DNA from 2 places in the Paenibacillus sp. B-A-8 genome. Region 1 is predicted to be linked to the other one. Evidence: a T-box and tRNA genes for the amino acid it is inferred to sense, from the RefSeq annotation. Region 1 holds a T-box; the other holds one or more tRNA genes.
The links. The T-box of region 1 lies ahead of ileS (isoleucine--tRNA ligase). A T-box ahead of a tRNA ligase gene usually reads a tRNA of that ligase, here a tRNA-Ile.
Positions count from the first base shown of each region.

Region 2: it encodes a tRNA-Ile, which carries the amino acid that the T-box ahead of ileS (isoleucine--tRNA ligase) is inferred to sense. The anticodon was not compared.

Region 1 is NZ_CP183882.1:5,192,937-5,199,474, reverse strand. It holds gene ACN6MV_RS23530 (DivIVA domain-containing protein) at 1-315, shown strand, start outside; T-box leader at 561-835, shown strand; gene ileS (isoleucine--tRNA ligase) at 1,205-4,297, shown strand; gene ACN6MV_RS23520 (DUF5665 domain-containing protein) at 4,554-4,925, shown strand; gene ACN6MV_RS23515 (TraR/DksA C4-type zinc finger protein) at 5,352-6,077, opposite strand; gene lspA (signal peptidase II) at 6,324-6,538, shown strand, end outside.
Region 2 is NZ_CP183882.1:971,038-977,575, reverse strand. It holds gene katA (catalase KatA) at 1-19, shown strand, start outside; gene ACN6MV_RS04410 (sporulation protein Cse60) at 211-405, opposite strand; gene ACN6MV_RS04405 (GreA/GreB family elongation factor) at 804-1,259, shown strand; gene ACN6MV_RS04400 (YdeI/OmpD-associated family protein) at 1,362-1,826, opposite strand; tRNA gene ACN6MV_RS04395 (tRNA-Gly) at 1,929-1,999, opposite strand; tRNA gene ACN6MV_RS04390 (tRNA-Pro) at 2,012-2,085, opposite strand; tRNA gene ACN6MV_RS04385 (tRNA-Arg) at 2,116-2,192, opposite strand; tRNA gene ACN6MV_RS04380 (tRNA-Gly) at 2,201-2,275, opposite strand; tRNA gene ACN6MV_RS04375 (tRNA-Leu) at 2,282-2,365, opposite strand; tRNA gene ACN6MV_RS04370 (tRNA-Lys) at 2,381-2,456, opposite strand; tRNA gene ACN6MV_RS04365 (tRNA-Gln) at 2,464-2,538, opposite strand; tRNA gene ACN6MV_RS04360 (tRNA-Asp) at 2,555-2,632, opposite strand; tRNA gene ACN6MV_RS04355 (tRNA-Met) at 2,658-2,734, opposite strand; tRNA gene ACN6MV_RS04350 (tRNA-Met) at 2,807-2,883, opposite strand; tRNA gene ACN6MV_RS04345 (tRNA-Val) at 2,901-2,976, opposite strand; tRNA gene ACN6MV_RS04340 (tRNA-Glu) at 2,983-3,054, opposite strand; tRNA gene ACN6MV_RS04335 (tRNA-Ser) at 3,185-3,277, opposite strand; tRNA gene ACN6MV_RS04330 (tRNA-Asn) at 3,283-3,358, opposite strand; tRNA gene ACN6MV_RS04325 (tRNA-Ile) at 3,362-3,438, opposite strand; rRNA gene rrf (5S ribosomal RNA) at 3,496-3,612, opposite strand; rRNA gene ACN6MV_RS04315 (23S ribosomal RNA) at 3,685-6,538, opposite strand, start outside.

The DNA.
Region 1 (6,538 bases):
TTATCGAAGACAATCTTAGTCGCTCAGGAAGCGGCAGATGATGTGAAGAACAACTCCAAGAAGGAATCGCAGCTTATTATCAAGGAAGCGGAAAAGAACGCAGATCGGATTATTAACGAAGCGTTATCCAAATCCCGTAAAGTTGCTATTGAGACTGAAGAGTTGCGCAAGCAAGCTTCAATCTATCGTACTCGTTTCCGGACATTGGTGGAAGCTCAGCTGGAGCTGTTGTCACAGGATGACTGGAATGCCTTGGAGAGTCGTGAGGCGAGCGAGAACGTAACTTTTAAGGATGATGTTCTACATCGTATCTAATCAATTGTGATGAATGAATGCTGATTTGGTTTGTGATTAGGAAGGATTTTGGACTTTTATAATTTCAAACCAGAATTGGCTAAATAGAGGGAGTTATTCCCTCTATTTTTATTTTCCGTTAAAATCGATCATAATAAAGGATCTTCCGCCATCGTTGGTATGCTCCTATTTGCGGATTTGGCAAGCGGTTGTTGACATTTAGACTCAAAAAGTCTATAAATAGAACATATCTGTATAATGTTTATATGTATTCGATGACGGGACAAGTACGACAAGGTAACGTTCTCCAGAGAGTCGGCGATTGCTGAGAGCCGATTGTTCGAACCCTGCCGGAAGATCTTCCCCTAGAAGTTAAGCTGAAGCGTTGATCGTGCGTAAGCTTAGCCGTCTGCCGGACGTTACACCGGACCTGTGCATGAGATTTACGCGCGGGACTGAGATTGTGCTGAATACACTCCCCTTAAGGATGTGCTCATGCGCAGAATTAGGGTGGTATCGCGAGCGTCGTCTCGCCCCTTTGGGGGTGGGATGACGCTTATTTTGTTGTTCCGGGGCGGGCCATCCCCCTAAATCCCCCTTGCTAAGGGGGACCCCAAGGGCTGCCGCCCTCTGGACACCCGCAAAGTAAAGCCTCGTGCAAATGGGTACGGTGGTGGAAGCGAACGGACTCATGTGGCTGAAGGAGCGGCCCTTCTTAGGCTCCCCTGGCGGGATCGCCTGCGGGGCCTTCACTGCTAGAGCAAACCGGCGTTTCACTCGCCGGTCCCTGTGGCACCCCCTAGCCAGTGCTGCCCTGCGGGATCGCGGCTCGGGTGCCAAGAACAAAAGCACGTGCGACCAGCTGTGCAAGGTCGCTCAGAGACTAAATCATGAAAGGATTGACCATCACATGCAAAAAGTAGATGTCAGAGAAAAAGCGCGGGCAAGAGATGTCCGCATACTGAAGAAATGGAGCGACGAAAATACGTTCCGCAAATCCATGGAGAACCGTGAAGGACGTCCGAACTATGTATTTTACGAAGGTCCTCCTACAGCGAACGGTGCACCGCATATCGGGCACGTGCTGGGCCGTGTAATCAAGGATTTCATCGGTCGTTACCAAACGATGAAAGGCTATCGTGTGGTACGTAAAGCGGGCTGGGATACACATGGTCTTCCAGTAGAGCTAGGCGTGCAGAAGAAGCTTGGGATCTCCGGTAAACAAGAGATCGAAGAATATGGTGTAGAGAAATTCATTCAGGAATGTAAAGACAGCGTCTTCGGCTACGAGAAGCAATGGCGCGAGTTTACAGAGGGTATCGGATACTGGACGGATTTAGATAATCCTTACGTAACCTTGGATAACACATATATCGAAAGCGTGTGGAACATCTTGGCTACGGTTCATGACAAAGGGTTGCTCTATCGCGGACACCGCGTTAGCCCTTACTGCCCAAGCTGCCAGACTACCCTAAGCTCCCACGAAGTAGCTCAAGGCTACAAAACCGTCAAGGATCTTAGTGCGACTGCAAAGTTCAAACTGGATGACAGTGGAGACTACGTACTAGCTTGGACGACTACACCTTGGACATTGCCAGCGCACATGGCTTTAGCCATGAACCCTGACATGGATTATGTACGTGTACAACAAGAAGATGGTGTGTACATCGTTGCTAAGAATTTGGTGGAAGAAGTAATGAAAGGCGAGCACACCGTCCTTTCGACACATAAAGGTTCCGAGTTCATCGGCAAAACTTACGCTCCTCCTTTCGGATACATCAAAGCAGAGAAAAGCAATGTCATCGTAGGTGCTTCCTTCGTTACAGATTCCAGCGGTACAGGGATCGTACACATGGCACCAGCGCATGGTGAAGATGACTACAAGACTTGCCGCGAGAACGGTATCAGCTTCGTAAACGTGGTTGATAATTCCGGTAAGTATACCGATGTAGTGTCTGATTTTGCCGGACGCTTCGTAAAAGATTGCGATTTGGATATCGTTAAAGCTTTGTCTGAAAAAGGATTACTTTACGGTAAAGAAAAATACGAGCATAGCTATCCGTTCTGCTGGCGTTGTGATACACCGCTCTTGTATTACGCAACAGACAGCTGGTTCATCAACACTACAGCGATCAAGGATCAGCTCATTGCTAACAACAACAGCGTAAATTGGTACCCTGAGCATGTACGCGAAGGCCGTTTCGGGAAGTTCTTGGATGAACTGGTGGACTGGAATATCAGCCGTAATCGTTACTGGGGTACACCGCTTAATGTTTGGGTATGTCAAGAAACGGGCAAAGAGTTCGCTCCACACAGCATTGAAGAACTGAGAGCGATGGCAATTGGTGATGTGCCTGAGGATATCGAGCTGCATAAGCCTTTTGTAGATAAGATCAAGCTACGTAGTCCTTTCAGTGAAGGTGCAGAGATGGTTCGCACACCGGAAGTTATCGACGTTTGGTTTGACAGTGGTTCAATGCCTTTTGCCCAAAGCCACTATCCATTTGAAAACGAAGATAAGCTGGATGATCAGTATCCAGCGGATATGATCTGTGAAGGGATCGACCAGACCCGTGGATGGTTCTATAGCTTGCTAGCAGTATCTACCTTGTTTAAAGGTAAAGCACCATATAAAGCGGTAATCGCTACAGGCCATATCCTCGACGAGAACGGTCAAAAAATGTCCAAATCCAAAGGCAATGTTATTGATCCTTGGGAAATCATGAATGAATACGGAACGGATGCTTTCCGTTGGGCGATTCTGTCTGACAGTGCACCGTGGAACAACAAACGGTTCTCCCGTGGTCTTGTAGGGGAAACCAAATCTAAAGTTGTAGATACACTGGTGAATACACATGCGTTCTTGACGCTTTATGCAGGCATCGATGGTTACGATCCAGCCGATCATCCTTTTAAAGTATCCGAACATAAGCTGGACCGCTGGATTCTATCCCGTCTGAACAGCTTGATTCTTTTGGTAGATAAAGGACTTGCGGTAAATGACTTCGTAAACACGTCCAAAGCGATTGAGAACTTTGTGGATGAGCTGAGTAACTGGTATATCCGTCGTTCCCGTGACCGTTTCTGGGGGAGTGGTCTAGGTGAAGATAAGCTGGATGCTTATCGTACACTGACCCATGTGCTTTTGACGACAGCCTCTTTGATGGCTCCATTTACACCGATGTTGTCTGAAGATATCTTCACGAACCTTGGCGGCGGAGAAAGCGTGCATTTAGCAGATTATCCGGTTGCTGATGAGAACTTGATCGATAAAGAGCTGGAAGAGGATATGGAAAGTGCAAGACAGATCGTTGAGCTGGCGCGTAACGTGCGTAACGAAACAGGCATTAAGAATCGTCAACCACTGTCTGAACTGATCGTTTCGATGAACCGTGACTTCCATTTGTCTGAGTATGAAGAGATCATCAAAGAAGAGATCAACATCAAGAACATCGTGCTGGAGACTAGTGATAGCGGATTTGTGGATTTCACACTTAAGCTGAATCTTAAGGTTGCCGGTAAAAAATACGGTAAAAACGTTGGCTTCCTGCAAGGCTTCCTGAAAGCTCTGGATAGTGACTCTACCCGCAAAGCGGTACAAGATGGCTCAATCACGATTGCGACGCCAGAGGGAGAAGAGCTCGTAATTACTTCCGAAGAGCTACTCGTTGAAAAACAAGCCAAAGCAGGTTTCGCAGCAGCTTCTGGATATGGAATTACGGTTGCGCTCAATACCGAAATCACGCCTGAGCTTGAACAAGAAGGCTGGGTTCGTGAGATCATTCGTGCGGTTCAGGACTACCGTAAACGTCTGGATCTGCCGATCGAGAAACGGATCGCACTCACACTGAATGTAGACGATGAGCTTAAAGCAGCAGTTACAGCATTTGAGAATGTATTGCGAGACAATGTACTTGTGACTACGGTTGATTTTGGTGGAGAACACGCTTTTGAAACGGTAGATGTTGGTGGTAAATCTATCGGCATCCATATTGGAGCGTAAATCTGCATTACCTGTCCCAAAACAGCATATACTAGCGGCACAAGTGTAAACGGAGAACTTCTGTTTATGCGGGAAATATAGTCTTTATATTTCGCCCGCAAAAAATAACGAGCCTCGTGCTCAAGGAGATTCATTCTCTTTGACCGGGCTCGTTTACTTTGTGGGCGAGTATAGACGTATGAGAGGAGCTGTGGCTGTGGAGGATCAGAAGAACAGAATCTCCGTCAAGACATCCGGCAACAAGAACAGCCCAGACATGGGAGCGGAGAAAAAGGCTATTCCTGAGGCAAACCCTGAGCGTTTAACAGCAGATCATCGTAATCCGGAAGATATTCCACTGGAAGAAAAAATGAATACAATGTATCGATTAACCTTTGAATGGGCCCATATTTTAGAAAAATCACGAATTTATAAGTATACAGAGCTGCTATATTCACCTTGGAGTCTCATTTGGCGAAACATCTTATATGGAACGGCTCGTGGAGTTGGGATCGCGCTAGGCTTTACTTTTTTTGCGGCAACGATCATTTATGTCCTTCAGGGGCTTGGAGCCTTGAATCTACCGATTATCGGAGATTATATTGCGGATATTGTACGGATTGTACAGCGTCAGCTGGAATTCAAATAGCTTGTTAAGGCGAAGCCGTCTTTATTTGGGTTGAAGGAGAGATTAGAGTCCGGTCCATTTTCTTAGGTGGATTTACCCAACCTTGAGCTTTTATGTTTCTCCCCAGTCCTGACCTTTCCTTCTTTAATCTTTGGAGAGGGCTGCGCTGCTTATTTTCCTCGTGTATGATGCGTAAGCCTCTCATTAATAATAAATATCGTCGGTCATCTTCATGACTGAGTTGTTGTACATTTTTGAAATAATCGTGATTCACTACGGTACACTCCTTGTATGTCGATTTCATCATGCGTTAGATCAGTTTAACATCTGAATCTGAACATTTTCTTAACAAAATGACATAGAGCATAAAAAAACAAAAAAACAGCGGGCATTCCACAATAAAATTGGAACCGCACGCTGTTCATTTTTCTAGTAGGGATAATGCTTTTACTCTTCGCCTTCGAGCGGATCAAGCATGTAACTTCCCTCGCCACTATCCTTATAGCGTTCGTAGCTGCGTCCCGGTACTACAATTAAATGGTTCCCTGTAATATCGGTGGCAATAAAGTTCTCCCAAGGCTCTACACAGCCTTCCAGCTCATCCGCTTCAATCTCCATATCGTTATAAGAGTCAATATTGCTGCCCTCCGCCATAGCGGGGGAATCGGAGTTACCATAGCTTTCTACTATCTGCCAGGCATCTTCACCGTCAAAGCCGTTTTGATCCTCTCGCTCATCGAGACTGGTACGCCCAAATGGAGGAGACAAAAATTCTTCTTCAATTGGCCGAGTAAAAGGTGCATTTTGACGTGGGGCGTGCTCCTTACAGTAAAGTGTAGAAGGAATGGCAGATAAACGCTCAAAAGGGATCGGTTTACCGCTAGCCTTACATATCCCGTAGGTGCCTTCATCCATTGCGGAGAGAGCAGCTTCGATATCATCCAGCTCATGCTCGTCCCGCTCAAGCAGTGAAATATCCATAGAGCGATTATACAAATCGGTGGCTGCGTCCCCCGGATGGTTGTCATTCTCGGAAAGTTCTCCGGTGCCATCTCGCATGGATTCCTGTAAGCCGTAATTTTCATTATTCTGAAGCCTTTGCTGAATAGTATCACGATCTTTTTCTAATCGGGCGCGTAGCTCTGAGAGCTGCTGTACTGTCAGGTGCGTCATGATGAGTAAGCTCCTTTCTGTACTTTTTTAAGAATCCTTCCGACTTACCGATTTGCACCGGATGGTTCTTTGTTAGGTTGACCTGAGAGGCGTTATTTTAGCGATGGAAAATAGTCCCCAAGATTAAGCACCCGAGAGGTGTCACGCAATAGACGATCTTCTAAGGGCTGTGCTACAATATACAAGTCTTATAACAGTATTCGTACCGCATTTGGCGGGAAAAATAAGAACGGAGTGACAACTTCTGTGGTGTACTATTTGATTGCTCTTATTGTATTTTTGGTGGATCAGGGAACGAAGTATCTCATTGCCACACGTCTGGAGATTGGGGAACAGATTTCGGTGATTGGTAATTTCTTCCTAATTACTTCACATCGTAATCGCGGGGCTGCTTTTGGGATTCTACAAGGTCAGCAATGGTTCTTCTTTTTAGTTACGGTTGTAGTGGTTGCAGGTATCGT
Region 2 (6,538 bases), 2.7 Mb from region 1:
TGTCCCAGACGGAGTGTAAGACTGTAAATGCACTTATACAAACAAAGAGGACCTTTACCCGTAATGGGAAAGGTCCTCTTTGTTTGTAAGAAAAGTTATCGATTTAAGTATTCCAATTTAGGGGCTAATTAGCTAAACATATAATACATAAGAACGATCACGATGCACAGCGTGGAGACAACCGATAAGCATGAAAAAAACGTATTCCAGTTATTGCCTTTCATTTGTCTTATACACGACCAGTATTGTGCTTCTTTGATGCTCTGCCCCATCACGTGAAGATTTAACTATCGAACCGTAACAGATATTCACAATCTGTTCCTCCCGCAGCCCTGCCAAGAACTCATTTGCCTTATTCTCAGCATACGAATTATCCGCATCTACAAACTCTTTTACTTGAATCATCCTGATCTCTCCTTTTGATAAATTTATTAGTTAATTTTTATGTCTAGATTCTATAGGTAAACTCAACGAAATGTACATGGCGCGTATCACTCCCCTGGTAACATTAATGTAAAAACATCATCGAAATATAGTATAGGCATTCCGCAGTTTTCTACGAAATGCCTATAACATCAGCCTATCATAGCACCCAAATATGTAATAGTCAAACGTTTTAAATACAATATTTAGTAAGAATTAATTGCCTTTACAAAATGGATTGGATTTACATATAGAAGCTGTTATACTGATCAGAAGGTTCCCTCTAGGGGACCTCTATTTGTATAGGAGGGATTTTAATATGGCAACGCGTCATAACAAATTTGCAAAGAATGTGCTACTTAGAGGGGGTGAAATCTACTATGAACCATAGTCTAATTTATGAAGGCTCAAGGACACAATTGGTCCAGCAGCTTATATATTTTGATGAGGAAAAAATCGCATTTCTAAATCAATATTTCCCGGAACGAAGTAAACAAAGAAGCAATGCTGAAACGTTGCTGTCCCGTTATTGCTCCGAGCTGGAACAACTACTATCCCGTTTTAATGGAGAAGAATTGAACTCACTCGTATTGATTGGAAGTCAGCTTCAGCTTCGTTACTTAGACGACAATACTACAGATACCTACACCATCGTATTTCCAAACCAGGCTGAACCCAATGATAACAAGATTTCAATGTTCTCGCCTATTGGCATGCAGCTACTGTTAGCTCAGATCGGTAGCACATGCCAGTTAGCCATACCTTCAGGTGAACTGTCGGTAATGATCGAAAGTATTAAGTTCGTGAATTGTGGTGAGGTAGCCGTTCTTATTTAAGCCACCCCGCGCATATCCACCAACGTAAACAGCGTCCTCTTCCTTATGACGGGAAAGGGACGCTGTTCTTATGTTCATACCTTGCATCGATTATTCGTATTCTTATTTTAGCCTCAATCCATCTGCGAGCTTGCTAACTGATTTCTCGATACGAGATGCTCTGGTTTCAGGTCTTTTCGCCGCTTCGATCCAAGATACATATTCCTTCTGATAAGAATAAGCCAGACCGTTGTAATAAGCTTCTGCCTGCTCATGGCTACTCAGCGCATCAAGGAAATCCTCTGGAGCTTCTACCTCTCGTAATTGATGATCCTGCTCCATCGTCACACGCACAATATCACCAGGTTGAGCTTTGGCCAGATCCCGTAGTTCTTTCTTTACCACCATAAAATACTTTCCGTTTCCATGGGGCATAAGCGTTCCTCTATAGGGGATTCCATTTACAGTTCCTTTTACCTGTACCCTGGACTTTGTTTCAAATATTTGTTCGGCATCAAAAGGGACGTTAAGATAAGTCCAGCTCCCACTTGCATCAGGTCGCACTAATTTAGCTTCGAATTCAAACATAGCTACCTCCTCAACTAAAAGCCCTAAGTTCTATTGTATCCATATGAATGTAACTATACAAAAAAACACCTGCCTATAATAGACAGGTGTTTCTTAATTATAAGCGGGTGATGGGAATCGAACCCACGCTATCAGCTTGGAAGGCTGAAGTTCTACCATTGAACTACACCCGCAAAGGTATAAAATCGGGATGACACGATTTGAACATGCGACCCCCTGGTCCCAAACCAGGTGCTCTACCAAGCTGAGCTACATCCCGTCAAAACATGTAATGACTTAGTAATAAAAATGGCGCGCCCTGAGAGATTCGAACTCCCGGCCTTTTGATTCGTAGTCAAACGCTCTATCCAGCTGAGCTAAGGGCGCAAAAATTATGGAGCGGAAGACGGGAATCGAACCCGCGACCCTCGCCTTGGCAAGGCGATGCTCTACCGCTGAGCCACTTCCGCAAAATATGGTGCGCGTGAAGGGACTTGAACCCCCACGTCGTGAAACGCCAGATCCTAAGTCTGGTGCGTCTGCCATTCCGCCACACGCGCACACTTTAAAAATAATGGTGAGCCATGAAGGACTCGAACCTTCGACACCCTGATTAAAAGTCAGGTGCTCTACCAACTGAGCTAATGGCTCTCATAAATGGCTGGGGATATAGGATTTGAACCTATGCATGACGGAGTCAAAGTCCGTTGCCTTACCGCTTGGCTAATCCCCAACAATAATTAACTAAATGGCGGAACCGACGAGATTCGAACTCGCGATCTCCTGCGTGACAGGCAGGCATGTTAGGCCAACTACACCACGGTTCCACAGACATAATGCATAAATGTAAATTGGTTGCGGGGGCAGGATTTGAACCTGCGGCCTTCGGGTTATGAGCCCGACGAGCTACCGGGCTGCTCCACCCCGCGTCATTTAATAAGTATATACTATTCATTTACACTACGCCAGCTAGTCCCAAAACATCATGCTTAAGGAAAATTTGGTTGCGGGGGCAGGATTTGAACCTGCGGCCTTCGGGTTATGAGCCCGACGAGCTACCGGGCTGCTCCACCCCGCGTCGTTCTTAAATGAATATGGTGGAGGCTGAGGGGATCGAACCCCCGACCCTCTGCTTGTAAGGCAGATGCTCTCCCAGCTGAGCTAAGCCTCCATGTTATGACCCGTATGGGATTCGAACCCATGTTACCTCCGTGAAAGGGAGGTGTCTTAACCCCTTGACCAACGGGCCATGCTAATAAACTTTATGGCGGAGAGAGAGGGATACTCTCACTACGATCGAGATTGCGAAGCATTCCTAACGAAGCTTATGCTTCAACGAACCACCTAGGCTTCTCATCCCTAACAGGGAAGTAAATTCATGGCGGAGAGAGAGGGATTCGAACCCTCGAGACGCTTGTGGCGCCTACACGATTTCCAATCGTGCTCCTTCGGCCAAACTCGGACACCTCTCCATAAATGGCTCCCCGAACAGGACTCGAACCTGTGACAACTCGATTAACAGTCGAGTGCTCTACCAACTGAGCTATCAGGGAATATGGTGGGCCTTAGTGGACTCGAACCACCGACCTCACCCTTATCAGGGGTGCGCTCTAACCAGCTGAGCTAAAGGCCCTTTTAAGACATACGAATATTAAGGGCAAAAAAAATACCACGGGTAATGTGGTTGTCCGCTTGGCGGCGTCCTACTCTCCCAGGACCCTTCGGTCCAAGTACCATCGGCGCTGGAGGGCTTAACGGTCGTGTTCGGGATGGGTACGCGTGGAACCCCTCCGCTATCGCCACCAAACGGGCATTACAGCGTAATGCTCAGGCTTAATCGCCTGAAAACTGAATCCGAATTGAATTTGCATTTTAAGTATAGGATAAGCCCTCGACCGATTAGTATTGGTCAGCTCCATGCATTACTGCACTTCCACCTCCAACCTATCTACCTCGTCGTCTTCAAGGGGTCTTACTAATTGGGAAATCTCATCTTGAGGGGGGCTTCACGCTTAGATGCTTTCAGCGCTTATCCCGTCCGTACGTAGCTACCCAGCCATGCTTCTGGCGAAACAACTGGTGCACCAGCGGTACGTCCATCCCGGTCCTCTCGTACTAAGGACAGCTCCTCTCAAATTTCCTGCGCCCACGACAGATAGGGACCGAACTGTCTCACGACGTTCTGAACCCAGCTCGCGTACCGCTTTAATGGGCGAACAGCCCAACCCTTGGGACCTACTTCAGCCCCAGGATGCGATGAGCCGACATCGAGGTGCCAAACCTCCCCGTCGATGTGGACTCTTGGGGGAGATAAGCCTGTTATCCCCAGGGTAGCTTTTATCCGTTGAGCGATGGCCCTTCCATGCGGTACCACCGGATCACTAAGTCCGACTTTCGTCCCTGCTCGACTTGTAGGTCTCGCAGTCAAGCTCCCTTATGCCTTTGCACTCTTCGAATGATTTCCAACCATTCTGAGGGAACCTTGGAACGCCTCCGTTACTCTTTAGGAGGCGACCGCCCCAGTCAAACTGCCCGCCTGACACGGTCCCCGTACCCGATTAGGGCACTAGGTTAGAACCTAGATACGATCAGGGTGGTATCCCAACGGCGCCTCCACCGAAGCTTGCGCTCCGATTTCTACGGCTCCCACCTATCCTGTACAGATCGTACCCAAATTCAATATCAAGCTGCAGTAAAGCTCCATGGGGTCTTTCCGTCTTGTCGCGGGTAACCTGCATCTTCACAGGTATTAAAATTTCACCGGATCTCTCGTTGAGACAGCGCCCAAGTCGTTACGCCATTCGTGCGGGTCAGAATTTACCTGACAAGGAATTTCGCTACCTTAGGACCGTTATAGTTACGGCCGCCGTTTACTGGGGCTTCGGTTCATAGCTTCGGGTTACCCCTAACCACTCCCCTTAACCTTCCAGCACCGGGCAGGCGTCAGCCCGTATACTTCGCCTTGCGGCTTCGCACAGACCTGTGTTTTTGCTAAACAGTCGCTTGGGCCTTTTCACTGCGGCCCCCTCGTGCTATTCACACTACCGGGGCACCCCTTCTCCCGAAGTTACGGGGTCATTTTGCCGAGTTCCTTAACGAGAGTTCTTCCGCGCGCCTTAGAATTCTCTTCTCGCCTACCTGTGTCGGTTTGCGGTACGGGCACCTTCTCCTGGCTAGAGGCTTTTCTTGGCAGTGTGAGATCATGACCTTCGCTACTACAATTTTCGCTCCCCATCACAGCCCAGCCTTAATGATGTGCGGATTTGCCTACACATCAGCCTCACTGCTTAGACGGACATATCCATCAGTCCGCGTCACTACCCTCCTGCGTCACCCCATCGCTCGTAGCGGATTACGGTGGTACAGTAATTTCAAACTGTTGTCCTTCGACTACGCCTTTCGGCCTCGCCTTAGGTCCCGACTTACCCTGAGCGGACGAGCCTTCCTCAGGAAACCTTGGGCTTTCGGCGGATCAGATTCTCACTGATCTTTTCGTTACTCATACCGGCATTCTCACTTGTATGCTGTCCAGCGCTCCTTACGGTACACCTTCAACCCACATACAACGCTCCCCTACCCCAGATACATACGTATCTAGCCATAGCTTCGGTGGTGTGTTTAGCCCCGTTACATTTTCGGCGCAGAGTCACTCGACCAGTGAGCTATTACGCACTCTTTCAATGGTGGCTGCTTCTAAGCCAACATCCTGGTTGTCTGTGCAACTCCACATCCTTTCCCACTTAACACACACTTGGGGACCTTAGCTGATGGTCTGGGCTGTTTCCCTTTTGACAATGGATCTTAGCACTCACTGTCTGACTCCCGGCAATAAGTATATGGCATTCGGAGTTTGACTGAGCTTGGTAATCCTTGCGGACCCCGCACCCAATCAGTGCTCTACCTCCACTACTCTTATACCGAGGCTAGCCCTAAAGCTATTTCGGGGAGAACCAGCTATCTCCGAGTTCGATTGGAATTTCTCCGCTACCCCCACCTCATCCCCGCACTTTTCAACGTGCGTGGGTTCGGGCCTCCAGTGCGTGTTACCGCACCTTCACCCTGGACAGGGGTAGATCACACGGTTTCGGGTCTACGTCCACATACTAAATCGCCCTATTCAGACTCGCTTTCGCTGCGGCTCCGTCTTCTCGACTTAACCTTGCATGTTAAACGTAACTCGCCGGTTCATTCTACAAAAGGCACGCCATCACCCATTAATAGGGCTCTGACTTTTTGTAAGCACACGGTTTCAGGTTCTATTTCACTCCCCTTCCGGGGTGCTTTTCACCTTTCCCTCACGGTACTGTTTCACTATCGGTCGCCAGGTAGTATTTAGCCTTAGCAGATGGTCCTGCTGGATTCATACGGGGTTTCACGTGCCCCGCACTACTCGGGATCCGTCTCGGAGAGAACACAGTTTAGGTTACAGGGCTTTTACCTCTATCGCGGGCCTTTCCAGACCTCTTCACCTACCATATTCCTTTGTAACTCCATGTGAGACGTCCCACAACCCCTAAGAGCAAGCTCTTAGGTTTAGGCTGTTCCGCGTTCGCTCGCCGCTACTGACGGAATCACTATTGTTTTCTCTTCCTCAGGGTACTTAGATGTTTCAGTTCCCCTGGTCTGCCTCTACATACCCTATGTATTCAGGTATGAGTAACTGCGAATTACCACAGCTGGGTTTCCCCATTCGGACACCCCCGGATCAAAGCTTGCTTACAGCTCCCCGAGGC